DNA from 2 places in the Mesorhizobium sp. P2_F5 genome. Region 2 is predicted to be linked to the other one. Evidence: predicted binding sites of a transcription regulator. Region 2 holds the regulator's gene; the other holds the start of a gene.
The links. The regulator PhoB, encoded in region 2, activates phosphate uptake and scavenging genes when phosphate is short. The targets are predictions, from matches to a motif close to TGTCATNNANCTGTCAT.
Positions count from the first base shown of each region.

Region 1: AC1DYO_RS04220 (acid phosphatase) is a predicted target of PhoB. The motif match lies at 12,575-12,591, and genes of this name have one in related genera.

Region 1 covers NZ_JBFUEY010000003.1:29,551-44,751, forward strand. Annotated here, with positions in the region: gene AC1DYO_RS04150 (AraC family transcriptional regulator) at 1-233, opposite strand, end outside; gene AC1DYO_RS04155 (MFS transporter) at 414-1,658, shown strand; gene AC1DYO_RS04160 (alpha/beta fold hydrolase) at 1,802-2,716, shown strand; gene AC1DYO_RS04165 (alpha/beta fold hydrolase) at 2,793-3,635, opposite strand; gene AC1DYO_RS04170 (MarR family winged helix-turn-helix transcriptional regulator) at 3,788-4,219, shown strand; gene AC1DYO_RS04175 (50S ribosomal protein L25/general stress protein Ctc) at 4,458-5,102, shown strand; gene pth (aminoacyl-tRNA hydrolase) at 5,124-5,864, shown strand; gene ychF (redox-regulated ATPase YchF) at 5,959-7,062, shown strand; gene corA (magnesium/cobalt transporter CorA) at 7,276-8,250, shown strand; gene AC1DYO_RS04195 (MaoC family dehydratase) at 8,440-8,901, shown strand; gene AC1DYO_RS04200 (MaoC family dehydratase) at 8,898-9,359, shown strand; gene AC1DYO_RS04205 (adenine phosphoribosyltransferase) at 9,434-9,979, opposite strand; gene AC1DYO_RS04210 (nuclear transport factor 2 family protein) at 10,058-10,501, opposite strand; gene AC1DYO_RS04215 (alpha-hydroxy acid oxidase) at 10,522-11,667, opposite strand; gene AC1DYO_RS04220 (acid phosphatase) at 11,835-12,530, opposite strand; gene AC1DYO_RS04225 (cytochrome c1) at 12,656-13,528, opposite strand; gene AC1DYO_RS04230 (cytochrome b) at 13,552-14,895, opposite strand; gene petA (ubiquinol-cytochrome c reductase iron-sulfur subunit) at 14,912-15,201, opposite strand, start outside.
Region 2 covers NZ_JBFUEY010000006.1:8,765-23,965, forward strand. Annotated here, with positions in the region: gene AC1DYO_RS10685 (PAS domain-containing protein) at 1-4,152, shown strand, start outside; gene AC1DYO_RS10690 (substrate-binding domain-containing protein) at 4,647-5,675, shown strand; gene pstC (phosphate ABC transporter permease subunit PstC) at 5,772-7,229, shown strand; gene pstA (phosphate ABC transporter permease PstA) at 7,226-8,542, shown strand; gene pstB (phosphate ABC transporter ATP-binding protein PstB) at 8,560-9,384, shown strand; gene phoU (phosphate signaling complex protein PhoU) at 9,426-10,130, shown strand; gene phoB (phosphate regulon transcriptional regulator PhoB) at 10,147-10,836, shown strand; gene AC1DYO_RS10720 (ROK family protein) at 10,867-12,102, opposite strand; gene xylF (D-xylose ABC transporter substrate-binding protein) at 12,372-13,412, shown strand; gene AC1DYO_RS10730 (sugar ABC transporter permease) at 13,558-14,910, shown strand; gene AC1DYO_RS10735 (ATP-binding cassette domain-containing protein) at 14,922-15,201, shown strand, end outside.

The DNA of each region.
Region 1 (15,201 bases), on a different contig from region 2:
TCGGGCGGCACCATCCAGCGCCCGTACCTGGTCGTCACCAGCACGACGCCGACCAGCGCATGCAGTAGCTGGCTGCGGCTGTGGCGGTGTTGAGGCACGTGGTAACCATCAGGATATTCGGTCGGCAAAGCCACCGCCGGCCCGGAAACCTCCTCCAGCCATTGCCAGCGGCTTTCGTGCAATTGGCCGAGATCGGCATTGCCGGCGCGGAAGATGTCCCTGCCATGTGGCATCGGCTATGGCCCACTTGCGAAACTATTGGACCAAACCACGAAAGAAGTCGCCTCGCAAGCAGCTTATAAGGCAACCATCCCCCAAGGCGCTTCAGACGAGCGTCCTTAAGGCGGTCCGCAGGAGCGGCCGCTAAGCCTGCCTGCGGGCAAACACCCGCCAAAAAGACCTCGGAGCCTGCCTTGACCGATACGACAGCCACCAGCATTGCGCCGCAGCCAAGCGCCAGCCTCCCCTCAGTCCAGGCGACCGCCTTCACCGTCATTCTTGCGGTGAGCTTTTGCCACGGTGTCAACGACATCATGCAATCGCTGCTGCCGGCGATCTATCCGCTGCTGAAAGAGAATTACGGTCTCGATTTCTGGCAGATCGGTCTTTTGACCTTCACCTTCCAAGTCACGGCATCGCTGCTGCAACCGGTCATCGGCATGATCACCGACAAGCGGCCAATGCCTTATTCGCTCCCCTACGGCATGGCTTCCTCGCTGATCGGCCTGATCGTGCTCGCCTATGCCGGCCACTATGCGCTGCTTCTGGTCGGGGCCTCGCTCATCGGCATCGGCTCGGCGATCTTCCATCCGGAATCCTCGCGCATTGCCCGCTTTGCCTCAGGCGGCCGCTTTGGCCTGGCACAATCGCTGTTCCAGGTCGGCGGCAATTTCGGCCAGTCGATGGGGCCGCTGCTCGCCGCCTTCATCGTCGTGCCCTTCGGCCAGACCAGCATTTCCTGGTTCGCTGTCGGCTCCTTGATCGGCATCATCGTTTTGTCACGGGTCGGCGGCTGGTACAGCCGGATGCGCGCCGCGCAGGGCAATCGCAAGGCGGCAAGCTTCGTCTCGCCCTTCCCGCGCAAGAAGGTGATGGGAGCGCTGGCGGTGCTGACGCTGCTGGTGCTGACCAAGAACGCCTACATCGCCTCGCTCTCCAGCTACTATACCTTCTACTCCATCCATAAGTTCGGCGTGTCGGTGCAGATGAGCCAGGTCATGTTGTTCCTGTTTCTCGGCGCCTCGGCGCTGGGCATCCTGCTCGGCGGCCCGTTCGGCGACCGCTACGGACAAAAGGCGATGATCTGGTTCTCGATCGTGGGCGTGCTGCCCTTCACGCTGGCGCTGCCCTACGCCAATTTCGAATGGACGATGGTGCTGACGGTGCTGATCGGCCTGATCCTGTCCTCGGCCTTCTCCAACATCGTCGTCTTCGCGCAGGAACTGGTGCCCGGGCGTGTCGGCACGATCGCCGGTATCTTCTTCGGTTTCGCCTTCGGCATGGGCGGCATTGCCGCTGCCGTGCTCGGCGTCGTCGCCGACATGAAAGGCATCGATTTCGTCTTCCAGATCTGCTCCTATCTGCCGTTGCTCGGCCTGCTGACGGTCTTCCTGCCCAACATGAAGGAAGCCAGGAAGGCGCAGGTCGCCGCCGGCTAAAATCAGCTCATCTTCCGGAAATGATACGAGGGCGCGGCATTTGCTGCGCCCTCTTTGATTCTTCACCATACGCCGGGTGAAAAGCCTGTTAGGAGATAGTCATCAACGAAGGCTTGGGGCCTCCGACGTCTCTGGAGAATGATATGCGCAAGATCGTGTTGGCCGTGTTGGGTGTGCTTCTTGTTACCTTGCCGGCCACGGCACGCATCGTTCCTTTTCCACCGGGATTCAAGACGCAGTCCGTCGAAACCAACGGCACCAAACTCTATGTGCGCGTCGGCGGCAAAGGTCCCGCCGTCGTGCTGCTGCACGGCTTTGCCGATACCGGAGACATGTGGGGTGCGGCGGCGGACGCACTTGCGAAGGACCATACCGTCATCGTGCCGGATCTGCGCGGCATGGGTCTGTCTGCCCACCCGGAAGCGGGCTACACAAAGAAGAACCAGGCCGTCGATATCGCCGGCGTGATGGACGCCCTGAAGATCGACAAGGCAGATCTGGTCACCCACGACATCGGCAACATGGTCGGCTATGCGCTTGCCGCGCAATATCCCAAGCGCATCACCAAATGGGTCATCATCGATGCGCCGCTGCCCGGCATCGGCGACTGGGAAAAGATCAAGCAAAGCCCGCTGCTTTGGCACTTCAACTTCCGCGGCCCGGATATGGAGCGGCTGGTCGCGGGGCGCGAGCGCATCTATCTCGACCGCTTCTACAACGAGCTGTCGGCCGACCCCAAGAAGATCGACGAGGCAACACGCAGGCACTACGCCAAACTCTATGCCCGCCCGCATGCGATGCATGACGCTTTCGAGCAGTTCAAGGCCTTCGACCAGGACGCGATCGACAACCAGGCGATGCTCGCCGCCGGCGGCAAACTGACCATGCCGGTGCTGGCTGTTGGCGGGGAAAAATCCGCCGGCACAACGCAGGCCGATACATTGCGGCTTGTTGCGACCGATGTCACAGGCGGCATCGTGCCTGACTCCGGTCACTGGATCATGGAGGAAAACCCCGACGCGACCGTCAAGCTGATCACTGGTTTTCTCGACAAGTAGGTACTGTCCGACATTTCGATGAAAGCAAAAGCACCCGCCTGACGGCGGGTGCCTTTGTATATCCAAGTGGACGATTCTATGCCTTGAAGAAGGCCAGCAGGTCGGCATTGATGACATCGGAATGGGTCGTCGCCATGCCATGCGGAAAGGCCTTGTAGACCTTGAGCTCGCCCTTCTTGAGAAGCTTGACCGACAGCAGCGCCGAGTCGGCGATCGGAACGATCTGGTCGTCGTCGCCATGCATGACCAGCACCGGCACGTCGATCGCCTTCAGATCGTCGGTGAAGTCGGTTTCCGAGAACGCCTTGATGCAATCATAATGCGCCTTGGTGCCGCCCATCATGCCCTGGCGCCACCAATTCTCGACAACAGCCTGTGAGACCTGAGCGCCGGGACGGTTGAAGCCGTAGAACGGGCCGGCCGCAACATCGTGGAAGAACTGGGCGCGGTTGGCAGCCTGGGCGGAGCGGAAACCGTCGAACACCTCGATCGGCAGGCCGCCGGGATTGGCCGCGGACTTGACCATGATCGGCGGCACGGCGCCGATCAGCACCGCCTTGGCGACACGGCCGCCCGAGCCATACCGCCCGACATAGCGCGCCACCTCGCCGCCGCCGGTCGAATGGCCGACATGGATAGCGTTCGTGAGGTCGAGATGCGCCACAAGTTCCGCGACGTCGGCGGCGTAAGTGTCCATCTCGTTGCCGGTATCCGTCTGTGTCGAACGGCCATGGCCGCGCCGGTCATGGGCAATGACGCGGTAGCCCTTCGACAGGAAGAACAGCATCTGGGCGTCCCAGTCGTCGCTGCTCAGCGGCCAGCCGTGATGGAAGACGATGGGTTGGCCGGTTCCCCAATCCTTGTAGAAAATCTCGGTGCCGTCCTTGGTGGTGATCGTGCTGCTGCCGGGCTTGGTCATCTCAATCTCCATTGATTGTCTTTCGCGATAATCAATATCGCGATAACGATATGACTAGCGCAGATCGAAACCCTTGTCTACAGAAAATATGTATCGCGATATCATTTTTCGTGGTACATATCTGAAACGCTCAGTCGGCAAAGGAATGCGTCGTGCCTCTCCCGTTGGACAATCAGCTCTGTTTCACGCTTTACGCCACCAGCATGGCGATCAACAGAACCTACAAGCCGATGCTGGACGAGATGGGTATCACCTATCCGCAATACCTCGTGCTCAACGCGCTTGCCGAGGCCGACGGCATGTCGGTCGGCAGCATTGCGCACAGGCTCGCCCTGGAATCGAGCACCATCACACCGCTGGTCAAGCGCATGGAACAGGCAGGGCTCGTCACCCGCCAGCGCAGCCAGACCGATGAGCGCCAGGTGCAGGTCGACCTGACGTCGGCCGGTCGCGCGCTGCTCGTCCAGTGCAACTGCCTCAACGAAACCCTGATCGAGCGCTCGGGCATGACGCTGCCTCAGCTCGACGCGCTGAACCGGCAGATCCAGACCCTGCGCGACGCGTTGAGCGGCAATCAGGAATGACCCTGCCCCCTTGCGGCCCAAGACTTGCACCCTTTCCCGCCTTCCGCTATAGAGCCGCCACCCGCGTAGACACCCTTGGAGGCAACGCGGCGGAAGGCTGCCTTCCCTTGTGATCCCGAATAAAGGTCCGCGTATGCGGCTTCCCGCATTCGGACATCCAGGCCTGGCGGCTTTCGACGTTTACGGTCCAGGCAATTTGCCCGCCGCAAACGCTCCATAACACGCGAAAGGAAATGCCATGAGCCACGATACTTACGAGCTCAAGGCCGAAGCGCGCGAACAGGTCGGTAAGGGGTCCGCCCGTGCAGTTCGCCGTAACGGTAAAGTGCCTGCAGTCATTTACGGCGACAGACAGCCTCCCCTGGCTATCGCGCTGAACTACAAGGACGTCTTCTACAAAATCCATGGCGGCGGGTTTTTGACCACGATCGCCACGATCGATGTCGACGGCAAGAAAATCCAGGTTCTGCCCAAGGATTTCCAGCTCGACCCGGTCAAGGATTTCCCAGTCCATGTCGACTTCCTGCGCATCGGCAAGGACACCGAGGTCAATGTCGACGTGCCTGTCCACTTCATCAATGAAGACAAGTCGCCCGGCATCAAGCGCGGCGGCGTGCTCAACATCGTGCGTCACGAAGTCGAGTTCCACTGCCCGGCCAATGCGATCCCGGAATTCATCACCGTCGATCTCACCGGCGCCGACATTGGCGATTCGATCCACATCTCGGCGGTGACCCTGCCGGCCGGCGTCAAGCCGGTGATCTCCGACCGCGACTTCACCATCGCGACGATTGCCGGCTCCTCGGCGATGAAGCCGGAGACGGAAGAGACGGTGGAAGCGGCAGCCCCCGAAGCGGCGGCTCCTGCTGCCGAAGAGAAGTAATTTTCGAGCCCGGAGCGCGCGATGCTTGTGTTTGCAGGCCTCGGCAATCCGGGCGCGAAATACGCTGATAACCGGCACAATGTCGGCTTCATGGCGGCGGACGCAATCGCCCGCCGCCATTCCTTTTCGCCCTGGTCGAAGAAATTCCAGGGCCTGATCGCCGAAGGCACCATTGCCGGCGAAAAGATTCTCCTGATCAAGCCGCAGACCTTCATGAACCTGTCGGGACAGGCGGTCGGAGAAGCTCTGCGCTTCTACAAGATCGGCCCCGAAGCGCTGACCGTCTTTTATGACGAGATCGACCTGCCGGCCGGCAAATTGCGGGTCAAGGTTGGCGGCGGCGCCGGCGGCCACAACGGCATCCGCTCGCTCGACCAGCATGTCGGCAAGAATTTTCGCCGCGTGCGCATCGGCGTCGGCCATCCCGGCGTCCGGGAAATGGTGCACGGCCATGTGCTTGGCGATTTCGCCAAGGCCGATCGCGAATGGCTGGGCGTGCTGCTGGATACCATCGCGGACGATGCCGGACTGCTCGCCAAGGGCGACGACAGTTCCTTCATGAACCGGGTGACGCTGGCCTTGCGCGACAAGCTCGTGCCGACCGGCGATGACGACCGGCCGCCGCCCAAGGCGCCGAAAACGCAGAGCCCGAAAGCCCAGAGCCACATCCGCCAGGCACGGCCGCAGCCGGCGCCTGCCAAGCTGCCGGAAAGCGGCCCGATGGCCGCCATGCTGAAGAAACTGTTCGGCAAGAAGGACTGAGCGTCGACGCTATCGGGACCGCAGGGCTTGACGTTCCTCACCCCTATCGCCCATAGCCCTCATCAAATTTCTATTTCCCGATAGGACCGGACACATGGGTTTCAAATGCGGCATCGTTGGCTTGCCCAACGTCGGCAAGTCGACGCTTTTCAACGCGTTGACCAGGACGGCGGCGGCGCAGGCCGCCAACTATCCGTTCTGCACCATCGAACCGAACACCGGCGAGGTCGCGGTGCCCGATCCGCGCCTGCAGAAGATCGCTTCGATCGCCAAGTCGAAGGAGATCATCCCGACCCGCATCTCCTTCGTCGACATTGCCGGCCTGGTGCGCGGCGCCTCCAAGGGCGAAGGGCTGGGCAACCAGTTCCTCGCCAACATCCGCGAGGTCGACGCCATCGTGCATGTGCTGCGCTGCTTCGAGGATGATGACATTACCCACGTCGAGGGTAAGATCGACCCTGTCGCCGACGCTGATACAGTCGAGACCGAGCTGATGCTCGCCGACCTCGACAGCCTCGAGCGCCGCATCGTGCAGTTCCGCAAGCGCGCCGGCAGCAAGGACAAGGAAGCCACCACCGTGCTGCCGATGATGGAGGCTGCACTCGAGCTCCTCCAGGCCGGCAAGCCGACGCGCATCCTGCTCAAGGGCATTTCAGCGGAAGATCTGCGCATCCTGCAGGGGCTGAACCTCTTGACCTCGCATCCGGTGCTCTATGTCTGCAACGTCGCCGAGGCCGACGCCGCCACCGGCAACGAGCACACTGTGGCTGTCGAGAAGATGGCGACCGCGCAGGGCGCAGGCACCGTTGTGATCTCGGCCGCGATCGAGGCCGAAGTCGCCCAGCTCTCCGACGAAGAGGAGATGGAATTCCTGTCCTCGCTCGGGCTCGACGAGCCTGGCCTGAACAAGGTCATCCGCGCCGGCTACGATCTGCTGCACCTCATCACCTATTTCACCGCCGGGCCGAAGGAGACGCGCGCCTGGACGATCCACAAGGGCGATAAGGCCCCGCAGGCCGCCGGTGTCATCCACACCGACTTCGAGCGCGGCTTCATCCGCGCCCAGACCATCGCTTACAACGACTATGTCACGCTGGGCGGCGAAGTGGCGGCCAAGGAAGCCGGCAAGGCGCGCGACGAAGGCAAGGAATATGTCGTCCAGGACGGCGACGTCCTGCTGTTCAAGTTCAACACCTGAGCTTGCGGACGGGATCGCAGGCGGCGCGCTGACGGCGGCCGATCACAGGTTCGTCAAGTGGAAGAACCGGTATGCTGCTTCGCTTGACTGCCCTTGGCACCGGGTCTAAGGCCGTCTGCATGCGACTTGGCCGTCCCCGCGGGGAACGGCCGCGCGTGCAAGACCCATCGCTATCGAACGAAACCTCTTGGGCTCAACCAACGGAGAGCGGCGATGATCAAGGCCTTCGTCGTCGACAATGACCGCCTGCGCCTCGCCGATGATCTCGTGGCCAATGGCGATCAGGTCGTCTGGGCAGACCTTCTGAACCCGACCAAGGAAGAAGAGACGACGATCGAGACCTGGCTCGGCGTTGCCATTCCGACGCGCGAGGAGATGGAGGAGATCGAGATTTCGAGCCGCCTCTACATCGAGGACGGCGCCTATTTCATGACAGCCACTCTGCCGGCGCAGACCGAGGTCGACGATCCGCTGATGTCGCCGGTCACCTTTGTGCTTGCCGGTCCGAGGCTGGTCACCATCCGCTATCATGAGCCGAAGGCCTTCAAAACCTTTCCGCTGCGCGCGGAGAAGGTGGCGACCGGCTGCACCACGGGCAACACCATTCTGATCGGCCTGCTGGAAGCGATCGTCGATCGCCTCGCCGACATTCTCGAACGCGCAGGCCGTGACATCGAGACGATCTCGCGCGACATTTTCGAGGCGCGTTCGACCAAGGTGAACAAGCGCAACCGCGATTTCCAGGAACTGCTCAAGGCCATCGGCCGCAAGGAAGACATCGCCTCCTCGATCCGCGACAGCCTGATCTCGCTGCAGCGCCTCACCGGCTTCCTCGCCCATGTCGCGACGCAGACCAAGATGAGCAAGGACATCCGCGCCCGCATCAAGACCGTGTCGCGCGACGTGCTGTCGCTCGCTGACCACGCCACCTTCCTGTCGCAGAAGATCTCGTTCCTGCTCGATGCCACACTGGGCATGATCTCGATCGAGCAGAACGCCATCATCAAGATCTTCTCGGTTGCTGCCGTCATCTTCCTGCCGCCGACGCTGGTGGCCTCGATCTACGGCATGAATTTCGACATCATCCCGGAGCTAAAATGGGAGCTCGGCTATCCCTTCGCTATCGGCCTGATGATCCTGTCGGCGATCCTGCCCTTCTGGTATTTCCGCCGCCGCGGCTGGCTCTAATGCATGTCGCTCAAAAGTGGTCCCGGTTTTGAGAGAACGACATGCATAAAAACAAAGAACTAAAGCGCGTTGCCTGATTTCCGTTCAAACGCGAGGCGCTTTAGGCCCAACAGAATTCGCTTGACCAAACGCCGCCCGGACGGCATCCGGATGCCCGGTGATCGTACAACCTTGAACCGGATTAGGATCATGACCGGAAAAAGCTGGGCCTATGAGGATTTCACCGAGGGCGCGTCGATCGACCTCGGCGCCAAAAAGGTGAGTGCGGCCGAGATCGTCGAATTCGCCGCCGAGTTCGATCCGCAGCCGATGCATCTCGACGAGGAAGCCGGCAAGGCCAGCATCCTTGGCGGGCTCGCTGCCTCCGGCTGGCACACCTGTGCGATCTTCATGCGCATGTTGTGCGACGCCTTCCTGCTCGACTCGACCGCGCAAGGTGCGCCCGGCATCGACCAGGTCAAATGGAAGAAGCCGGTGCTGGAAGGCGATACGCTTTCCGGCAGGACCGGTGTGCTGGCCAAGCGCCTGTCGAAGTCACGCCCTCAGCTTGGCCTGGTCACGTTTCGCAGCGAGTTGCTCAACCAGCGTGGCGAAAGCGTCTTTGAACTCGAAAACACCGTCATGTTCCTGACCCGGGAGACCGGCGCATGAGCCTCGACGAGTTCTTCCGCATTGGCGAAACCATCAACCTCGGTTCGCACACATTCGACGCCGAGGCGATCAAGGCGTTCGCCCGCAAATACGATCCGCAGCCCTTTCACGTCGACGAGGAGGCGGCGAAGAAAAGCGTGTTCGGCAGCCTCTGCGCCTCAGGCTGGCACACCGCGGCAACCTGGATGAAACTTAGTGTCGAGGCCCGCATGGATGCCGGGTGGACGGGCCTGGGTCCGGTGCCCGAATTCGGTCCCTCGCCCGGTTTCAAGAATCTGAAATGGCCAAAGCCCGTCTATGCCGGAGAGACCGTCACCTTCATGCGCACGGCCCTGTCCCATCGCCCGCTCGCCACCCGCCCCGGCTGGCGGCTGCTCGCGCTGCGCTCGGAGGGGATCGATTCGACAGGCGACAAGGTGCTGGAGTTCGACAGCGCCGTGCTGGTGAAGGCTGGGTAGGAAGTAGGGAATAGGCAGTAGGCAGTAGTGAGTGCTGCGCCTTGCATGGAATGCGGAGCTCCCTACTCCCTACTCTAATGCCCTTCGAACCCGATCAACGTCCGCACCGGCACACCCAGTGCTTCCAGCTTGGCGCGCCCGCCGAGATCCGGCAGGTCGATGACAAAGCAGGCGGCAAGGATATCGGCGCCGATCTGCCTCAGCAGTTTCACCGCAGCTTCCGCCGTGCCGCCGGTGGCGATCAGATCATCGACCAGGATCACCTTCTCGCCCGGCGCAACGCCGTCCTTGTGCATCTCCATCTCGTCCAGCCCGTATTCCAGGCTGTAGGCGACGCGCACCGTCTCGTAAGGCAATTTGCCCTTCTTGCGGATCGGCACGAAGCCGGCCGAAAGCTGGTGCGCGACGGCGCCACCAAGGATGAAGCCCCGCGCCTCGATGCCGGCGATCTTGTCGATCTTCTGGCCGGCATAGGGATGCACCAGTTCGTCGATGGCGCGGCGGAAGGCGCGCGCATTGCCGAGCAGAGTGGTGATGTCGCGAAACAGGATGCCGGGCCTGGGATAGTCCGGAATGGTGCGGATCGCGGCGAGCAGCGTGTCTTCGAGCGAAGGTTTCATAAGGCGGCTCCGGATGATCCAGGACAGGTGTGAAACGACGCAGGGACAGATCCCCGGCGCGAGGCGCGACGACAACGGCTAGCGCGATGTGGCGGCCGAAACAAGCGCATCCGGCAAAGGATTGGCCTCGCTCGCTCTGTCCCACGCCTGGGCAACGATCTTCCACTGCCCCTCGCTCTTCACCAGCAGCAGCATTTCCATCGACCGGTTGGTCTCGGCGCCGTTCTCAATCATCTCGGCCGCGACAGCCGCGATCGCGATGTTGCCAAAGACGCAGATATCGGCACCCAGCACGGTTTCCTGCAACGACCGCAGCGAGGTGAGCGACAGGCCGCGCATCCGCTCGACAAAATCGGCAATGCCGATGCGCCTTGCCGGACGGGCAGCCGGATAAAGGCTGGCGCCCTCCAGAAAATCGTTGGCAAAGCCGTCCCATTCCGGCGCGGCGTTCTCATCCCAACTGAGACTGGCGAACTGCCGATCGATAACCGCCCTTATTACGTCCCTGTCCGTATCCGCCATGACCGGTCGCTCCCGTTCGACTACCTGAAACGGAGATTCGTGCGCGACAATTGTTCGATGGAACTGCAGCCCATCAGCTTCATGCCGCGCTCGATCTCGACCCGCATCTGCTCGAGCGCCCGCTCGACGCCTGGTTGGCCGGCCGCCGCCAGCGGGAACAGATAGTAGCGCCCGACGCCAACAGCCTTGGCGCCGAGCGACAGCGCCTTGAGCACATGCGTGCCGCGTTGCACGCCGCCATCCATGATGACGTCTATCCTGTCACCGACGGCATCGACGATCTCGGCCAGTTGGTCGAAAGCCGCCCTTGAGCCGTCCAGCTGCCGACCGCCATGGTTCGACAGCACAATGCCGCTGCAGCCGATCTCGACGGCACGTTTGGCGTCCTCCACCGACATGACGCCCTTGAGGCAGAACGGACCTCCCCACAGCTTGACCATCTCGGCGACGTCGTCCCACGTCATCGACGGATCGAGCATCTCGGTGAAGTAGCGGCTGATCGACATCGTGCCGCCGCCCATGTCGACATGCTCGTCGAGCTGCGGCAGCTTGAACCCCTCATGGGTGAAATAGTTGATCGCCCAGCCCGGCTTGAGCGCGAACTGCAGCATGCCGGCAAGGTTGAGCTTGAAGGGAATGGCAAAGCCGGTGCGCTTGTCGCGCTCGCGGTTTCCGCCGGTGATGCTGTCGACGGTCAGCATCATCACCTCGACGCCAACCGCCTTTGCCCGCTGCATCATCGCCCGGTTTAGGCCGCGATCCCGATGGAAATAGAATTGGTAGACCTGCGGGCTGCTGCTGATCTTGCGCGCCTCCTCGAGGCTCACCGTGCCCAGCGAGGACACGCCGAACATGGTGCCGAATTTGGCCGAAGCCTTGGCCACCGCACGCTCGCCCTGATGATGGAACAGCCGTTGCAAGGCGGTCGGTGAGCAATAGACCGGCATTGCCAGCTTCTGGCCCATGACGGTCACCGACATGTCGATCTCGCTCACACCGCGCAGCACGTTGGGGACGAGATCGCAGCTCTCGAAACTTTCGGTGTTGCGGCGGTAGGTGACCTCATCGTCGGCGGCGCCGTCTATGTAATTGAAGATCGGCCCCGGCAGCCGCTGCTGCGCCATGCGCCGGAAATCGGAAAAGTTGTGACAGTCGCGTAGCCGCATCATCGATTTCCAAATGCCATGGCGAAAGAAACTCGCTGCGTCGAATATCAATCCGACGCCGCCGTGCCAACGGGCGAATTGCCGAACTGCCTCTTGGTCACAGCCATGAACGAAAAAGGGACGCCTTTGGCGCCCCTTCCCGTCGAAAACCGACTGTCGTGAATAGCTTACATGCCGAGATCGGAACGCAACTCGGCCTTGGCGACATCGTACTCGGCCTTGAAGTCGTCGCGGTTGAGCAGGACGGCGGCAATGACGCTGCCGGAAATCTTGCCCATCTCGACATCGGACGGATAGTGGATGCCGCCAACCACGCGGTTGTGAGCATACTCGGCCGCACGCGCCATGATCTCGGCGCGCTTTTCCGGAATCATGTCGGCCAGGATGATGCCCATCATGGTGCCGACAGTGGCATGACCCGAAGGCCAGGACCCTGAGCTCGACAGTTTGACCACCGGCTTGACGAGGTCGCTGAGCTGGTGCGGACGCGGGCGCTTCCAGACATCCTTGGCCGGGTCGACGACAGCGCCTTCGGTGGCCACGACGCGATCGAAGAAGGCTGCGAATTTCGGCAGCTTTTCCTTGTTGAAATTCGGCCCCATGACATTGGTGAAGCGCCAGACGTCTTCCTCGGCGTCGGCAATGGCGCTGGCCTCCATCTCGGGCGTGCGCGTCACCTGCAGCGTCAGCACGGCGCCAAGCTCGGCCTTGGTCTCGGCCGAATCGTTGGCCGGCGGCGGCGGCAGGATCATCGTCAGGTCGACGTCCTTGTTGGTGATGAAGGGTTTTGCGTCTTCGGCCTGGGCGGCCGAGCCGGCGATGAGCAGCAGCAGTCCTGCCGCGAGCGATGCGTATCTTTTCATGGGTGCGATCCTTTGATGAGGGCGCCACAGGATCGCCAGCGGCAGTGACGGCCGTGTGACAAGCCGCCTCCGGAAAAGCAAAAGGGCGCCTCTCGGCGCCCTTTTTTATACGTGGCTGGCAGCGCTTAGTGCGCGACGTCTTCCCATACCTTGCGCTTGGTCAGATACATCAGCGTCCCGAACAGAGCCAAGAACACCAGCACGCGGAAGCCGGTCTTCTTGCGATCTTCCATATGCGGTTCCGCCGCCCACATCAGGAAGGCCGAGACGTCGCGCGAATACTGGTCGACCGTCTGCGGCGAGCCGTCATCATAGGTGACCTGGCCGTCGGACAGCGGCTTGGGCATCTTCAGCGACACGCCGGACATGAAGTAAGGATTGTAGTGCGTGCCTTCCGGGATCACCATGCCGGCCGGCGGCGTCTGGTCGTAACCGGTCAGCAGCGAATGGATGTAGTCCGGGCCGCCCTGGGCATACTGGGTGAAGATGTCGAACACGAAGCGCGGGAAGCCGCGCTCGACGCCGCGTGCCTTGGCCAGCAGCGACATGTCCGGCGGAGCAGCGCCACCGTTGGAGGCAGCGGCTGCCTGCTCATTGGCGAACGGCGCCGGGAAATAGTCGGACGGCTTGCCCGGGCGGTCGAACATGTCGCCGGCATCGTTGGGACCGTCATGGATGGTGTATTCGGCGGCAAAGGACTTCACCTGCGCCTCCGAATAGCCCAGGCCTTCCAGCGTGCGGAACGCCACTAAATTCATCGAATGGCAGGCCGAGCAGACTTCCTTGTAGACCTTCAGGCCGCGCTGCAGCTGCGCCTTGTCGTAGGTGCCGAGCGGGCCGGCGAAGCTCCAGTCCATTTCCTTCGGTTCGTCGATCGGGAAATGCGTCGGTGCTGCCGCGTTGTGCGCCTCTTCAGCGGCCATCGCCACGGTGCCGACCGCTCCGATGCCGCCAGCAAACACGCCTAGCAGGGCGAGCGAGGTGAGAATCTTCTTCATGCCAAATCCCCTTAGATTCTCGCTCAGCCCTTGGTTTCCGGCGCGGAGGTCGCACCGGCCGGATGTCCCCCACCGGCACCCTTGTTCTTCTCCAGCACCGCCTCGGTAATCGAATTCGGCAGTCTGCGCGGCGTCTCGATAAGGCCCAGCACCGGCAGCGCGACCAGGAAGAAGGCGAAGTAGAACAGTGTCGCCGCTTGAGCGTAGCCAACGTAGTTGCCCGAGACCTCACCTATCATGAGGGTCAACAGACCGCCGCCTTCCGCCGGCTGCGAGCCAAGCCAGCCAAGCAGGACAGCGTCGGCGACGAACAGCCAGAAGAACAGCTTGTACCAAGGGCGATAGACCGCCGAGCGCACCTTGGACGTGTCGAGCCACGGCACCAGGAACAGCATGACGATGGCGCCGAACATGCACAGCACGCCGCCGAGCTTCGAGTTGATCGGCCCGATGTTGAAGGTGATGGCGCGCAGGATCGCGTAGAACGGCAGGAAGTACCATTCCGGCACGATGTGGGCCGGCGTCTTCAGCGGGTTGGCGATCGTGTAATTGTCCGGATGGCCGAGGAAGTTCGGCAGGTAGAAGACGAAATAGGCGAAGAGGAACAGGAACACTATCATGCCGAACGCGTCCTTGATGGTCGCATAGGGCGTGAAGGCGACGGTGTCGGTCTTCGACTTGACCTCGATGCCGGTCGGGTTCGACTGGCCGACCACATGCAGCGCCCAGACGTGCAGGACGACGACGCCGGCAATCATGAACGGCAGCAGATAGTGCAGCGCAAAGAAGCGGTTGAGCGTCGGATTGTCGACGGCGAAACCGCCGAGCAGCAGCTGCTGGATCCAGTCGCCGACCAGCGGAATGGCGCTGAAGAAGCCGGTGATGACGGTGGCGCCCCAGAAGCTCATCTGACCCCAGGGCAGCACATAGCCCATGAAGCCGGTTGCCATCATCAGGAGGTAGATGATGCAGCCGAGGATCCACAGCAACTCGCGCGGCGCCTTGTAGGAGCCGTAATAAAGTCCGCGGAAGATGTGGATGTAGACGGCGACGAAGAAGAACGAAGCGCCGTTGGAATGCATATAGCGCAACAGCCAGCCCGAATTCACGTCGCGCATGATCTTCTCGACCGAATTGAAGGCGAGATTGGTGTCGGCCGTATAGTGCATGGCCAGCACGATCCCGGTCAGGATCTGCGCCACCAGCATGATCGCCAGGATGCCGCCGAAGGTCCACGCATAGTTCAGGTTGCGCGGCACCGGATAGGCGATGAAGCTGTCATAGACCATGCGCGGCAGCGGCATGCGGGCGTCGAACCAGCGTTCGATACCGGTCTTGGGCGTATAGGTCGAGTGTCCCTCGCTCATCGAAATATCCCCTGCCTCAACCGATAAGGATTTTGGTATCGGAAATGAACTTGAATACCGGCACGGCCATGTTTTCCGGCGCCGGGCCTTTGCGGATACGGCCGGCGGTGTCGTACTGCGAACCGTGGCACGGGCAGAACCAGCCGCCGAAATCGCCTTCCTGGCCGAGCGGAATGCAGCCCAGATGCGTGCAGACCTGCACCATCACCATCCAGGCTTCCTTGCCGGGCGTGGTGCGGTTGGCGTCGGTCGCAGGCGCATCGGCCGGCAGATTGGCGTTGCGGGCGATCGGATCCTTGAGGTCGG
Region 2 (15,201 bases):
GGCTACCGCGGCATTGGCCGCAATGTCACGGCGCTGGCCGGTACGCTGGACGACCTTCGGCAGGTGGCGCCGGCCGCAGGCGAGAGCACGCAGCATCTCGCCGACCTCGAGCGGACCATGGATGCCATGCATATGGGCGTCGTGCTGCTCGACGCCAAGCTCGACACGCTTATTGTCAACAAGGCCTATCGCGACCTATCGAGGATTCCCGACGGCGCCGTCACCATCGGCGCGCCGTTCAGCCTGCTGATGGAGCTCAACCGCCGCAACGGCATCTATGGCGATCTCGAAGAACAGCAGTGGCAGCATTACCTCGCCACCCGCATCGAGGAGATCCGCGCCGGCTCGGTTGCGCCGCGCGAGTTCACCCACGCCAACGGCCGCACGATGATGTTCTCGGTGACGGCGCTGTCCGGCGGCAAGCGGCTGTTGACCTATTACGACGTCACCGAGCTGACGCTTCGCGACGCCGCGATCGAAAGCGCCAACGCCAGGACCGCCGAGACCTTCGCCAATCTGCGCACCATGGTCGACCAGATGCCGATCGGCGTCGTCGTCGTCGATCAGGAATTGCGCGCCGAAGTGATCAATCGCGCCTTCTACGATTTCTGGCAGATCGATGCCAGGCAGGCCGGCATCGGCTGCAGCTTCCACGCGCTGATGGAGGCCAGCCGTGGCGTCGATTCGTTTGGGCAGGACGAAGCGGCCTGGCAACAGCACATTGCCGAGCGCGAGGCGGAGATCCGCGCCGGCATTGCCGGATCGCGGCAGTTGCCGCGCAATGACGGCCGCACCCTGATCTGCTCCACGGCGCCGCTCGCCGGCGGCAAAAGGCTGATCTCCTATGTCGATGTAACCGACATGAAGGACCGCGAGGCCGAGCTCGCCGAGGCGCTCGAGAAATCACGGCTGGCCGAGGCGGTGATCAACGCCGTCGAGGACCCGATCTTCGTCAAGGACGACAATCTGCGCTTCGTCTTCGTCAACGAGGCATTCTCGGCGCTGTTCGGACAGACGCCGCAAGCGATGCTGGGCCGGCCCGGCGGCGACTTCATGCCGGGGAAGGACGCCGCGCTGTTCGAAGACAGCGAACGCGCCGTGCTGGCGACCGGCACGCCTTACGAGGTGGAGGAGAATTTCGAGGTCGAGGGCGCCAGGCGCTCGCGCATCGTGCGCAAGAACCGCGTCGGCATGCCAAGCGGCCGCAACTATGTCGCCGGGTTCCTGTTCGACATCTCCGACATGAAGCGCCGCGAGACGGAAGCCGAGGACGCCCGCAAGAACCTCGCCACGGTGCTGGAATCGCTGCCCGCCGCCGTCATCATCTACGACCGCGACGACAAGTTCGTCTTCGCCAACCGCAAGCTGCAGGACACGCTGCCGGCGCTGGTTCCGGCATGGCAGCCCGGCAGCAGCTTCCGCGATGCGCTGGAACTGGGGCATTCGGTCGGCTATTTCCGATCGAGCGGCGATCCGGAGATCGACAGACTCTATGATGGCGACCGCGACGTCTGGCTCAACGCCATCCTCGCCCGCTACCACTTGCCGAACTCCTCCTATGAACGGCGCAATCCGGACGGCCGCTGGTACCAGGTCTACGATATGCGCACCGAGGACGGCACTTTCATCGGCGTGCGCGTCGACATTTCCGACATCAAGAGCCGCGAAAAGGCGCTGCAGGATTCGATGCGCCAGATCGACCTGTTCCGCCACGTCATGGACGAGTTGCCGGTCGCCGCCTTCATCAAGGCGCAGGATCTCAGCATCGAATTCGTCAACAAGGCCTGGTGCGCGATGACCGGCATCGCCAAGGAAGATGTCATCGGCCGCACCGACCGCCAGCTGTTCGGCGCCGACGATGCCGAGAGCTACAGCCATGACGACACCGAGGTCGTTGTCACCGGCAGCGTCAAGGAGATCGAGGAACCCGTCACCCACCGCGACGGCACCGTGCGGCAATTGATGACGCGCAAGAGCCGGCTGGTGGCGCTCGACGGGTCGGTGCATCTGGTCGGCTCCAGCACCGACATCACCGAGGTCAAGGCGCGTGAGCAGGCGCTGGAAGAAAGCATGCGCGAGAACGAGGTGTTCCGCAATCTCATCGACAACGTGCCGGTGTCGATCTACGCCAAGCGCTCGGACCTGCGCCAGTTCTACGTCAACAAGGGCTGGTGCGACCTTACCGGCCTCAGCAAGGAGGAGGCGATCGGCAAGACCGACGTCGAGATCTTCGGCGCGGACGGTGAGGCCTTCGTCGCCGGTGATATGGCCGTGCTGCGCACCGGAGAGACCCAGGAGATCGAAGAGACGGTGACGCTTGCCGACGGCAATGTGCGCCACCAGTTCGCGCGCAAGGGCGCGATGATCGCCTCCGACGGTTCGCTCTATCTAATCGGATCGACCACCGACATCACCGAATTGAAGATGCGTGAGGCCGAGCTGCGTGAGGCGCGCCAGCGCGCCGTCCTCGCCGACCGCGCCAAGTCGGAATTCCTGGCCAATATGAGCCACGAAATCCGCACCCCGATGAACGGCGTGCTCGGCATGGCCGAGCTGCTCGCCAAATCCGACCTCGACCCCAAGCAGAAGACGTTCACCGACATCATCGTCAAATCGGGCAACGCGCTTTTGACCATCATCAACGACATATTGGATTTCTCCAAGATCGATGCCGGCCAGCTCGTGCTCGACCCGGCGCCCTTCAACCTGCCCGAGGCGATCGAGGATGTGGCGACGCTGGTGTCGACACGCGCCAAGGAGAAGGATCTCGAACTGATCGTGCGCGTCGAGCCGGGCCTGGAAAGCCTGTTCATCGGCGATGTCGGCCGCTTCAGGCAGATCGTCACCAATCTGCTCGGCAATGCGGTGAAGTTTACCGACGAAGGCCATGTGCTGGTCGATGTCACGGGGACAAGGGTTGCGGCCGGAACCAGGCTCACCATCTCGGTTACCGACACCGGCATCGGTATTCCGGAGGAGAAGCTGAAGGCCGTCTTCGAAAAGTTCAACCAGGTCGATACCTCGTCGACCAGGCGCCATGAAGGCACCGGCCTCGGCCTTGCCATCACTTCGCGGCTGGTCGAGCTGATGGAAGGTGAGATCGGCGTCGAAAGTGCCGAGGGCAAGGGCTCGACCTTCTGGTTCACCGTTACACTGCCCAGGGCCGGCCAGCAGGGCGGACGCCGGATCATGCCGGTCGACGTCACCGGCGCGCGGGTGCTGATCGTCGACGACAACGCCGTCAACCGCTCGATCCTGACCGAGCAGATGGTGTCGTGGACGTTCGATTCCTGCGCCGCCGAAAGCGGTGCGGAAGGGCTGAAGGTGCTGGTCGCCGCGGCTGCCTATGGCGTGCCTGTCGACTGCCTCGTGCTCGACTACCAGATGCCGGGCATGAGCGGCGCCGAAATGGCGCGCATCGTGCGCAACACCGCAGGGCTGGCCGACACGCCGATCATCATGCTGACCTCGGTCGACCAGTCGCTCGCCAACACCAGCTACCGCGACCTCGGCATCGACGCACAGCTGATCAAGCCGGCGCGCTCCTCGGTGTTGCTGGAGACGTTGGTCGCGACCATCCAGCGCCATCGCCACGGCACGGCAGGTGGCGATGGGGAACACGCGGCAAGCGACAGCTCCGGCCAGGCGACGGTGCAGCCGGTGTCGGCGCCGCCGGCACGGGCCGCATCCGAGCGGGCCCAGCTGCATCCGCCGCCGGTGCGCGCCCGCGCCCGGGCAGGCGGCAACGAACGCGGGCTCGACATCCTCGTTGCCGAGGACAATGAGGTGAACCAGATGGTGTTCACCCAGATCCTTGGTGAAACCGGCTATAGCTTCGAGATCGTCGGCAACGGCCGCAAGGCGCTCGACGCTTTCGGCCGGCTCAATCCGCGCATGATCCTGATGGACGTCTCGATGCCGGAGATGAACGGGCTCGAAGCCACGGCCGCGATTCGCCGGCTGGAGGAAGAGAGCGGCACGCATATCCCGATCGTCGGCGTCACCGCGCATGCCTTGAAGGGCGATCGCGAGCGTTGCCTGGAAGCCGGCATGGACGACTATCTGCCCAAGCCGATCAGCCCCAAGGCACTGCTCGAAAAGGTCGAACGTTGGGTCGGCATATCAGGCGAGGCCCAACGAGACGCCGGCTAGCTGATATCAGCGCCGGGATTCGGCGGCGCCGCGAGGTCCAGGGATATGGTGCGATCGCACCATATCAAAGCTTGCGCCCAGTCGGGAAAATGGCGGCAACGAAACCGCTCATTCAGTTACGGGCGGGAGCAAGCGACCGCCGACAAAGAAACAGCGTCGAAATCTACCCCAACGGACCTGTTTTTGGCGATGGCTCGGCCAAGATACGCTCTGGCCTCGGGCAACGCGCTCCCGTCCGGTTTTTCTTTCTCGGCATCGCGACCCGCGATCCGCCGGGACAAATGCCGGCGCAAAATCCCGCAAGCTTATGATTCCAGCGGCAAACTGCGGCTCTCCAGGAGAGGCCGGCCGGCTGCGGTTTTCAGTGCGTCCATCCGACGTTACCGGGCTGACACGAAACTGTCATGCGACTGTAATAATCGAAGGCTATGGCCTCAGCGGGCGCCGGCTGAAGAGGGCGCCGAGAGACCATATTCCGAACAGGAGCAGGCCACATGAAGAAATTCCTCGTTACGGCATCGGCCGTGGCGGTAGCGTTCGCCGCATCGTCGGGTGTCGCCGCCGCGCGTGACCAGATCCAGGTCGCCGGTTCGTCGACCGTGCTACCTTACGCCAAGATCGTCGCCGAGCAGTTCGGCGAAACCTTCACCAACTTCAAGACCCCGGTTGTCGAGTCCGGCGGCAGCGGCGCCGGCATCAAGGAATTCTGCAAGGGCGTCGGCGAAGACACCATCGACATCGCCAACTCCTCGCGTCCGATCAAGAAGGACGAACTGAAGTCCTGCGCCGACGCCGGCGTGAAGGAAGTCCAGGAAGTCCGCATCGGCTATGACGGCATCGTCTTCGCCACCGACATCAAGGGCCCGGATTGGGCGCTGGTTCCCGCCGACGTCTACAAGGCGCTCGCCGCCAAGCTGGTCGTTGACGGCAAGCTCGTCGACAATCCGAACACCAAGTGGAACCAGGTCAACCCGAAGCTGCCCGACTGGGATATCGCCGCCTACATCCCCGGTGAAAAGCACGGCACCCGCGAAGTGTTCGAGACCAGGCTGCTCGACGCCGGCTGCGACAAGGCCGCTCTCAAGGCCACCGGCATCGCCGACGACAAGGAAATCGGCAAGACCTGCATCGCGATCCGCAAGGACGGCAAGGCTGTCGACATCGACGGCGACTACACCGAGACGCTCGCCCGCATCGACTCCAACAAGACCGGCGTCGGTGTGTTCGGCCTCGCCTTCTACGAGAACAATGCCGACAAGCTGAAGGTCGCCACCGTGGAAGGCATCGTGCCTTCGACCGAGACGATCGCGACCGGCAAGTATCCGGTTTCGCGCCCGCTGTTCTTCTACGTCAAGAAGGCGCATCTCGGCGTCGTTCCCGGCCTCAAGGAATATGTCGAGTTCTTCCTTGACGACCAGATGATCGGCCCGGAAAGCCCGCTCGCCCAGTACGGCCTGGTTTCCGCTCCCGACGCCGAGCGTCAGGGCCAGCGCGACGCCTTCGCCGCTGGAAAGACGATGTAATCAACTGACTGGATCAGGGCGCGGACCAAATCCGCGCGCTGATTTCGCCGTTTGCCGCAACGGCGGCGGCGATCTGAACTTTCCCTGGGGTGGGTGATGTCGTCCTTGCTCGTACTCGCCATAGTCATTGCCATCGGCGTGGTCGCCTTTGTGATCGGCCGCCAGCGCGCCGCGGCGCAGGATGCCGGCAAGGTAAAGCCGCATTCGCGCGCCCATTATCACGGCTGGTGGGCCTTTCTGCTCGCCGTTCTGCCTGCCGTCCTGCTGCTTGCCGTCTGGGACATCGGCTCGTCCTTCTATCTTGACCGGCACATCCACGCCTCCCTGCCCGAGCGCACTGTCGACTCCAAGGTCGCCAGCGAAGCGCTCGACGTCAGCCTGGTGAAGAGCCTCGCCAAGGGCCTGCGCCGGCTCGATGCCGGTACGCTTCCCGCCACCTTCGCTGAATTGCAGCCGCTGCTCATCGCCAAGGGCGTGGCGCTGGCCAGCGATACCCAGGATTACATGATCCCGATCGCCGTCGAGGCGAACACGGTCCAGGACAGGTTCGGCTGGTTTGGCGCGGTACTTACGCTTGCGCTGTCGATCGCCGGCGCCTTCTATGCGCTGAGGCAGATCGCGCCGCGCGCCAGGGCGCGCAACAATGTCGAGAGGCTGATGCTGTGGGGGCTGCTTGCGGCGTCGACCATCGCCATCCTGACCACGGTCGGCATCGTGCTGTCGATGCTGTTCCAGACCATCACCTTCTTCGAAAGCGTGTCGCCGATGAGCTTCTTCTTCGGCACCGTGTGGGATCCGCGTTTCGCCGCCGCCGGCTCGGGCGGCAGCCAGGGCCAGTTCGGTCTGATCCCGCTTCTCGCCGGTACGCTGTACATTGCTGCCGTCGCCCTGGTGGTAGCCGTGCCGGTCGGGCTGATGTCGGCGGTCTACATGTCCGAATATGCCTCGCGCGGCGTGCGCTCGGTGGTCAAGCCGGCGCTGGAACTGCTGGCCGGCATCCCGACCATCGTCTACGGCATCTTCGCCGTGGTCACGCTCGGGCCGTTCCTGCGTGACCTGTCGGCGGCGCTCACCGGCGGCTCGCCCTTTATCCAGGGCCAGAGCATCTTCACCGCCGGCCTGGTGATGGGCGTCATGCTGATCCCGGTCGTGTCGTCGCTGTCCGACGACATCATCACCGCAGTGCCGCGCGCCATGCGTGACGGCTCGCTTGGCCTGGGTGCGACTCGCTCCGAGACGATCAAGCGAGTGATCCTGCCGGCGGCACTTCCCGGTATCGTCGGCGCCATCCTGTTGACGGCGTCGCGTGCCATCGGCGAGACGATGATCGTCGTGCTGGCAGCCGGCGTTGCCGCCAATCTCACCATCAACCCGTTCGAAGCGATGACCACCATCACCGTCAAGATCGTCAACCAGCTGACCGGCGACCTTGAGTTCAATTCGCCGCAGACGCTGGTCGCCTTCGCGCTTGGCCTGACGCTGTTCGCGCTGACGCTGGTGATGAACATCGTCGCCCTCTACATCGTGCGCAAGTACCGGGAGCAGTACGAATGACCGACATCCCCCTGGACACGATGGCGGGTGCTGTCGCCCGTCCGCGCCGCGACATCGGGCTGAAGGCGCGTTACGCCGCCGAACGCCGTTTCCGCATCTACGGCGTGATTGCGATCTCGGTCGGCCTGGCGTTCCTGGCCATCATGCTGATCACCATCGTCTCGAAGGGCTACACCGCCTTTTGGCAGACGACGGTGACGCTGCCGATCACCTTCGACGAGAAGGTCATCGATCCCTCGAACAAGCGCGCCACTGATCCGAATGTGCTGATCAAGGCGAACTATCCCAAGCTCGCCGAAAACGCGCTGGTGGCCAAGCTCGGTATCGATCCCGCCAACAAGCCGATGATGCTGAAGCTCAAGGGCTTCCTGTCGGAAGGCGCCCGCGTCCAACTGCGCGACATCGTCGCCGCCGATCCCGCGGTGATCGGAACGACGCGTGACGTCAACATCCTGGCCGCCGCCAATCTCGACTCCGCCTTCAAGGGCCAGATCGACCTCAGCGTCGATGAAGCGCGGCGCAAGGTGTCCAACCAGCAGATCGACTGGATGAACAAGCTTAGGGCGGACGGCGTGATGGCCGAGCATTTCAACACCGGCCTGTTCACCTATGGCGCTTCCAGCCGCCCGGAAACGTCGGGCATGGGCGTGGCCATCATCGGCTCGTTCTACATGATGGTGATCGTGCTGCTCTTGGCGCTGCCGATCGGCGTCGCCGCCTCCATTTATCTCGAGGAATTCGCCAAAAAGAACCGCTTCACCGACCTGATCGAAGTCAACATCAACAATCTGGCGGCGGTGCCGTCGATCGTTTTCGGCCTGCTCGGCCTTGCCGTGTTCATCAACTTCCTCGGAATGCCGCGCTCCGCTGCCTTCGTCGGCGGCCTGGTGCTGACCCTGATGACGCTGCCGACCATCATCATCGCCACGCGCGCCGCCCTTGCCGCGGTGCCGCCGTCGATCCGCTCGGCAGCGCTTGGGCTTGGCGCCTCGAAGATGCAGATGGTGTTCCAGCACATCCTGCCGCTTGCCGCTCCCGGCATCCTGACCGGAACCATCATCGGCCTGGCGCGTGCGCTGGGTGAGACGGCACCGCTGCTCCTAATCGGCATGGTCGCCTTCGTCGCCGACTATCCGAAGACGCCTTTCGATCCGGCGACCGCGCTGCCGGTGCAGATCTACATGTGGGCAAACGAGGCCGAACGCGCTTTTGTCGAGCGCATGTCCGGCGCCATCATCATCCTGCTCGTCTTCCTCATGGCCATGAACATCACCGCGATCGTGCTTCGACGCCGGTTCGAGCGGCGCTGGTAGAAAAAAGGCAATTTGGTATGAACATCATGACCGAACAGTCCCTTGAAAACGCAGTGGGCGACAAGATGAACGCCAAGTCGAACGAAGTCATCAAGATGCGCGGCGACAAGGTCGGCGTCTTCTACGGCGAGAAGCAGGCGCTGTTTGACGTCAATCTCGACGTCCGCCAGAACCAGGTGACGGCGCTGATCGGCCCGTCCGGTTGCGGCAAGTCGACCTTCCTGCGCTGTCTCAACCGCATGAACGACACCATCGATTCGGCGCGGGTGACCGGCAAGATCACGCTGGACGAGGACGACATCTACGACAAGAACATCGACGTCGTCGAACTCCGCGCCCGCGTCGGCATGGTGTTCCAGAAGCCCAATCCGTTCCCGAAGTCGATCTACGAAAATGTCGCCTACGGCCCGCGCATCCACGGGCTGGCCAAGCGCAAGTCCGACATGGACCAGATCGTCGAATCCAGCCTGAAGAAGGCGGCGATCTGGAACGAGGTCAAGGACCGCCTGCAGGAGCCCGGCACCGGTCTGTCCGGCGGCCAGCAGCAGCGCCTGTGCATCGCGCGCGCCATCGCCGTGTCGCCGGAAGTGATCCTGATGGACGAGCCCTGCTCGGCGCTCGATCCGATCGCCACCGCCCGCGTCGAGGAGCTGATCGACGAGCTGCGCCAGAACTACACCATCGTCATCGTCACCCACTCGATGCAGCAGGCGGCGCGCGTGTCGCAGCGCACGGCGATGTTCCATCTCGGCTATCTGGTCGAGGAGGGCGCCACCGACAAGATGTTCACCAACCCCGACGACAAGCGCACCCAGGACTATATTACCGGCCGCTTCGGCTGAGCCGTCCGGCGGTTGAATTTTCAGGCACGAGGACCAAGATCATGGGTGAACATACCGTCGCCTCCTTCGATGAAGAGCTGGGGCAGATCAGCAAGCTGATCCGCGACATGGGCGATCTGGCCGGCTCGATGGTCAACGCCTCGACCAGGGCGTTGCTCAATTCCGACAATGCGCTGGCGCAGCGTGTCGTTTCCGACGACGCCATCATGGACGCGCGCCAGCGTGAGCTGGATGACCGCGCCATCACGCTGATCGCCAAGCGCCAGCCAATGGCCAACGACCTGCGCGCTGTGGTCGGCTCGATCCGCATGGCCGGCGACCTCGAACGCATCGGCGATCTCGCCAAGAACATCGCCAAGCGCGTCGGCACTGTCGGCCTCAGCGTTACGCCGCGCGACCTGTCGCATTCCATCGACGCCATGGCGCAGCTGGTGCTGATCCAGGTGCAAGGCGTTGTCGAGGAATATGCCGCCGCGGATGCCGCAGCCCTGGCGAAACTCAGGAATGAGGACGAGCGCATCGACGTCAAGTACACGTCGGTGTTTCGCGAACTCTTGACCTACATGATGGAGGACCCGCGCAACATCACCGCCTGCACGCATCTCCTGTTCTGCGCCAAGAATCTGGAGCGCATCGGCGATCATGTCACCAACATCGCTGAAAATGCGTACTATGTGCTGACCGGCCAGCAATTGCCCGCCAATCGTCCGAAGCAGGACGAGACGGCGATGGCCACTTCGGCCTGACAAGGGTGAACTGCTGATGATTGCGCCACGCATCATGGTCGTGGAGGATGAGGAGCCACTGGGCGTGCTGCTCCGCTACAACCTCGAATCCGAAGGCTACCAGGTCGAGGTGGTGACGCGCGGCGACGAGGCCGAAATCCGGCTGCAGGAAAACGTCCCCGATCTGCTGGTGCTCGACTGGATGGTGCCGGCGGTGTCCGGCATCGAGCTGTGCCGGCGGCTCAGAATGCGGCCCGAGACCGAACGGCTGCCGATCATCATGCTGACCGCGCGCGGCGAAGAAAGCGACCGCGTGCGTGGCTTGTCCACCGGTGCCGACGACTATCTGGTCAAGCCGTTCTCGACGCCGGAGTTCATGGCGCGCGTGAAAGCGCTGCTGCGCCGCGCCAAGCCGGAAGTGCTCTCCAGCGTGCTCAAGGTCGGCGACATCGTGCTCGACCGTGAATCGCACCGGGTCTACCGCAAGAAGAGCGAGATCCGGCTCGGGCCGACCGAGTTCCGCCTGCTCGAATTCATGATGCGCCATCCAGGTCGGGTCTTCTCGCGCAGCCAACTGCTCGACAATGTCTGGGGCGAGACGATCTATATCGACGAGCGCACGGTCGACGTGCATGTCGGGCGCTTGCGCAAGGCGGTCAACAATGGCCGCATGCCTGACGTGATCCGCACCATCCGCGGTGCAGGCTACGCCATCCGCGAAGATTGACGCGCGGCGCGCCGCGCCGTTGCCGGCCTCTCAGGCGACATGTTTGCTAGATTTCGCCTGAATCCCCGGCGCGAAAATCTCCTGGTCGACGAAGCCGAGCGCGCGCATGGCGCAGCCTTCGCGGATCAGCGGCAGTTCGTTGGGTTCGGTGTCGAAGGAAATCGACTTCGAGTGCTGGCCGCCGGCGGTCTGGGCAATCGCATTGCGCAATGCCGGTTCGATCAGATCGAAGGCGGCGGCGCTGACACCGACCATGGCGACGGGGGCGGGATCGATTAGGGCGAACAGGCTGCCAAGGCCGAAGCCGAGCGCTTCCCCGGCCTTGCGGTAGGCTTCCCGCTCGGGACCTTCGGTTTCGCGAGCGCGTGTGGCAAGCCCCCGCATGTCGGCGTCGCCGACATCGACCGGTTCGGCGTCCTCGCTCATCCCCATGGCATTGCGCCAGATGGCGTAGTTGCCGGCATAGGCCTCGACGCAGCCACGCCGCCCGCAGCGACAGAGCGCGCCGCCGGGACGGTGGATCATGTGGCCGAACTCGCCGCCTGAGGAATGGGTGCCGGTGAACAGTTCGCCTTTCAGCACCAACCCCATGCCGATGCCGTGCGAGAGCAGGATGGCAATGAAATCGTCGCGGTAGCGCTCAGGCTGGCGCCATTGCAGCGCCACCGCCATCATGTTGCAGTCGTTCTCCATGGTGGCCGGAATGCCGAACTCCGCTTCCAGTATGTCGGCGAACGCGATGTCGGTCAGCGGCGTGATCGGCGACCACAGCATGGCGCGCGCCTGCGAATCGGTGATGCCCTGGATGCCCATGGCAATGCGGGCGATGCTTTGGACATCGAGGTCGGGATCCTCGAGCCGCCGCCGCACGATTGCCGTGCATTCGCCGATCAGTTCGTCGCGCGGCATGGTCAGCGTGTCCAGCCGGCGCTGCTCCTCGGCGACCACATGGCCGGCATAGTCGATGACGGTGACGGAAAGGAAATTCAGCGACAGCACCACGGTCATCACCGCGGCTGCTTCCGGATTGAGGCCAAGGCCGACCTGTGGCCGTCCGCGTTTCAGCGCACCGGTCTCGCCGGGCTTGCTCTCGGCCAGGATGCCTTCTTGAATCAGGTCAGAAGAGATCGCCGATATGGTCGAATGGCTAAGGCCGGTGGTTGCCGCAATCTCGGTCCGCGACGGCTGGCCGGCCCGGCGCACGGCCGAAATCACCATCGCACGGTTGCGACGGCGCAGATCGTCGTGGCGGATACCAACCGACATCTTTTTTGTTTCCTCCCGGTCCCCCGCGCCTCATGATAGTGGAGGCGGTCAGGGACGCCACGCAAATATTGGCAGAAGCCGGTCACGCTGTCATTGTTTATTGCGGGTCTCGAAAAAAATCGACGACGCCATCAGAATCCATCAGAATCGATGTTGACAGCGTCTCGCCGTTGGACCAGTATTTTTTCGAGGCTCGAAAAAATAGAGCCTCTGTGTGCCGGCCCTCGGGCCAGTTTTGTCGCGCCGCGCGCGGCGCAGGGAGGATTATCATGAACAGATTTGCAGCCGCCATGCTGGCGGGTGTCGCCATGTCGCTGACGCTGGTGTCGGTCGCGCAGGCGAAGGACAAGGTCATCGGCGTGTCGTGGTCGAACTTCCAGGAAGAGCGCTGGAAGACCGACGAAGCGGCGATGAAGGCAGCGATCGAGGCGGCCGGCGACAAGTATATTTCCGCTGACGCGCAGTCCAATCCCGGCAAGCAGCTGACCGACGTCGAGAGCCTGATCTCGCAGGGCGCCAACTCGCTGATCATCCTCGCGCAGGACGCCTCGGCCATCGGCCCGGCGGTGCAGAAGGCGCTGGACGAAGGCATTCCGGTCGTCGGCTATGACCGCCTGATCGAGAACAAGGACGTCTTCTATCTGACCTTCGACAACAAGGAAGTCGGCCGTATGCAGGCCCGCGAAGTGTTCAAGGCCAAGCCGGAAGGCAACTATGTCTTCATCAAGGGCTCGGGCTCCGACCCGAATGCCGATTTCCTGTTCTCGGGCTCGATGGAGGTGCTCAAGGAAGCCATCGACTCGGGCAAGATCAAGAATGTCGGCGAGGCCTATACCGATGGCTGGCTGCCCGCCAATGCCCAGAAGAACATGGAACAGTTCCTGACCGCCAACGACAACAAGGTCGATGCGGTGGTCGCGGCCAATGACGGCACCGCCGGCGGCGTCGTCGCGGCGCTGACGGCGCAGGGCCTTGCCGGAACGGTTCCGGTCTCGGGCCAGGACGGCGACCATGCCGCTCTGAACCGCATCGCGCTCGGCACGCAGACCGTGTCGGTGTGGAAGGATGCACGCGAGCTAGGCAAGAATGCCGCCGAGATCGCCTCGCAACTCGCCGACGGCAAGAAGACGAGCGACATCGCTGGCGCCAAGGACTTCACCACGCCTGGCGGCAACACCGTCAAGTCGTTGTTCCTGACCCCGGTCGCGATCACCAAGGACAACCTCAACGTCGTCATCGACGCCGGCTGGATCAAGAAGGACGAAGTCTGCACGGGCGTCGCCGCCGGCAGCGTCGCGGCCTGCAACTAAGCTTGGCCTGTTTCCATTCGATAACGACGCCGCGGCCCAAAGCCGCGGCGTTTTCTCAACAAGATTTGTGTTTCCGCCATAGGCGGCTAACTTCTAGGCTGTGGTCCGGCATCCGCGTCAGACGGCAAGCCGCTGGGAGGACATCATGACCGACACGACCTCGACTTCGCAGGCCGACACCGCGCGTGCGTCGGAACTCGGCGCGGTCGCCCGGTTCCTGAAAGCGACCGAGATCGACACCCGCATGCTCGGCATGATCGGCGCGCTGCTTCTGATCTGGATCGGCCTGCATGTCATTTCCAGCTTCCGCCTCGGGGTCAATCCGCTCGATTTCGACAGCCGCACCTTCCTGACGCCACGCAACCTCTGGAACCTGTCGGTGCAAACGTCCGCCGTCGCCATCATGGCCTCAGGCATGGTGCTGGTCATCGTCATGCGCAACATCGACCTCTCCGTCGGTTCGGCCGAGGGCCTGATCGGCATGGTGATGGGTTTTGCCCAGGTGCATTTCCTGGTGCGCTTTGTCGGGCTCGAGCTTGGCAATCCGTGGATCTGGGTTCTGGCGCTGGTCATCGGCCTGGCACTCGGTCTTCTGATCGGCGCGTTCCAGGGTTTTGTCATCGCCTATCTCGAAGTGCCGGCCTTCATCGTCACGCTGGGCGGCCTTCTGGTCTGGCGTGGTGCTGCCTGGTGGGTGACCAGCGGCCAGACGGTGGCGCCGCTCGACGCCACCTTCCAGCTGATGGGTGGCGGTCCGGCCGGATCGATCGGCGCGACCTGGAGCTGGGTCGTCGGCATCGTCGCCTGCCTTGCCGTGGTGTTCGCGATGTTCAACGGGCGGGTGCAGCGCAAGCGCTTCCGCTTCCCGCTGCGTCCGATCTGGGCCGAGACGCTGCTCGGCACGGTCACCTGCGCCGTCATCATGGGCGCGGTGTGGCTGGCCAATTCCTATCCGTGGCCGATCGGCATCGTGAACCGGTATGCCGCCGCCAACAACATCACTGTGCCCGAAGGCGGGCTGTTCATCGCGCATGGCATCGCCATCCCGGTGCTGATGGCGGTGACTGTCGGCATCATCATGACCTTTATCACCAAGCGCACGCGTTTCGGCCGCTATGTCTTCGCCATCGGCGGCAATCCGGAAGCCGCCAACCTCGCCGGCATCAACACGCGCTGGATCACCATGAAGGTGTTCATGATCATGGGCGTGCTGGCAACGATCGCCGCGGCGATCTCGTCGGCCCGCCAGAATTCGTCGACCAACGTGCTGGGAACGCTGGACGAGCTGCTGGTCATCGCCGCCGCCGTCATCGGCGGCACCTCGCTCGCCGGCGGTTCGGGAACGATCATCGGCGCCATGCTCGGTGCGCTTTTGATGCAGTCGCTGCAGTCGGGCATGGTGCTGCTCGGCGTCGACTCGCCGCTGCAGAGCATCGTGGTCGGCGCCGTGCTGGTCATCGCGGTGTTTCTCGACACCGTCTATCGCAAGCGCGTTTAGGGGATACGATCATGGCTGACAAAACCGCTCCCTCCGCTGCACCCCCCGGCATGCCGCTGATCGACATGCGCAACATCTCGATCGCCTTTGGTGGCATCCGCGCCGTCGACGATGCGTCCATCGATCTTTTCCCGGGCGAGGTCGTGGCGCTGCTCGGCCATAACGGCGCCGGCAAGTCGACACTCATCAAGATCCTGTCCGGCGCCTACAAGCGCGATGCCGGCCATATCTTCGTCAACGGGCAGGAAGCTTCGATCTCCAATCCGCGCGATGCCAAGAAATACGGCATTG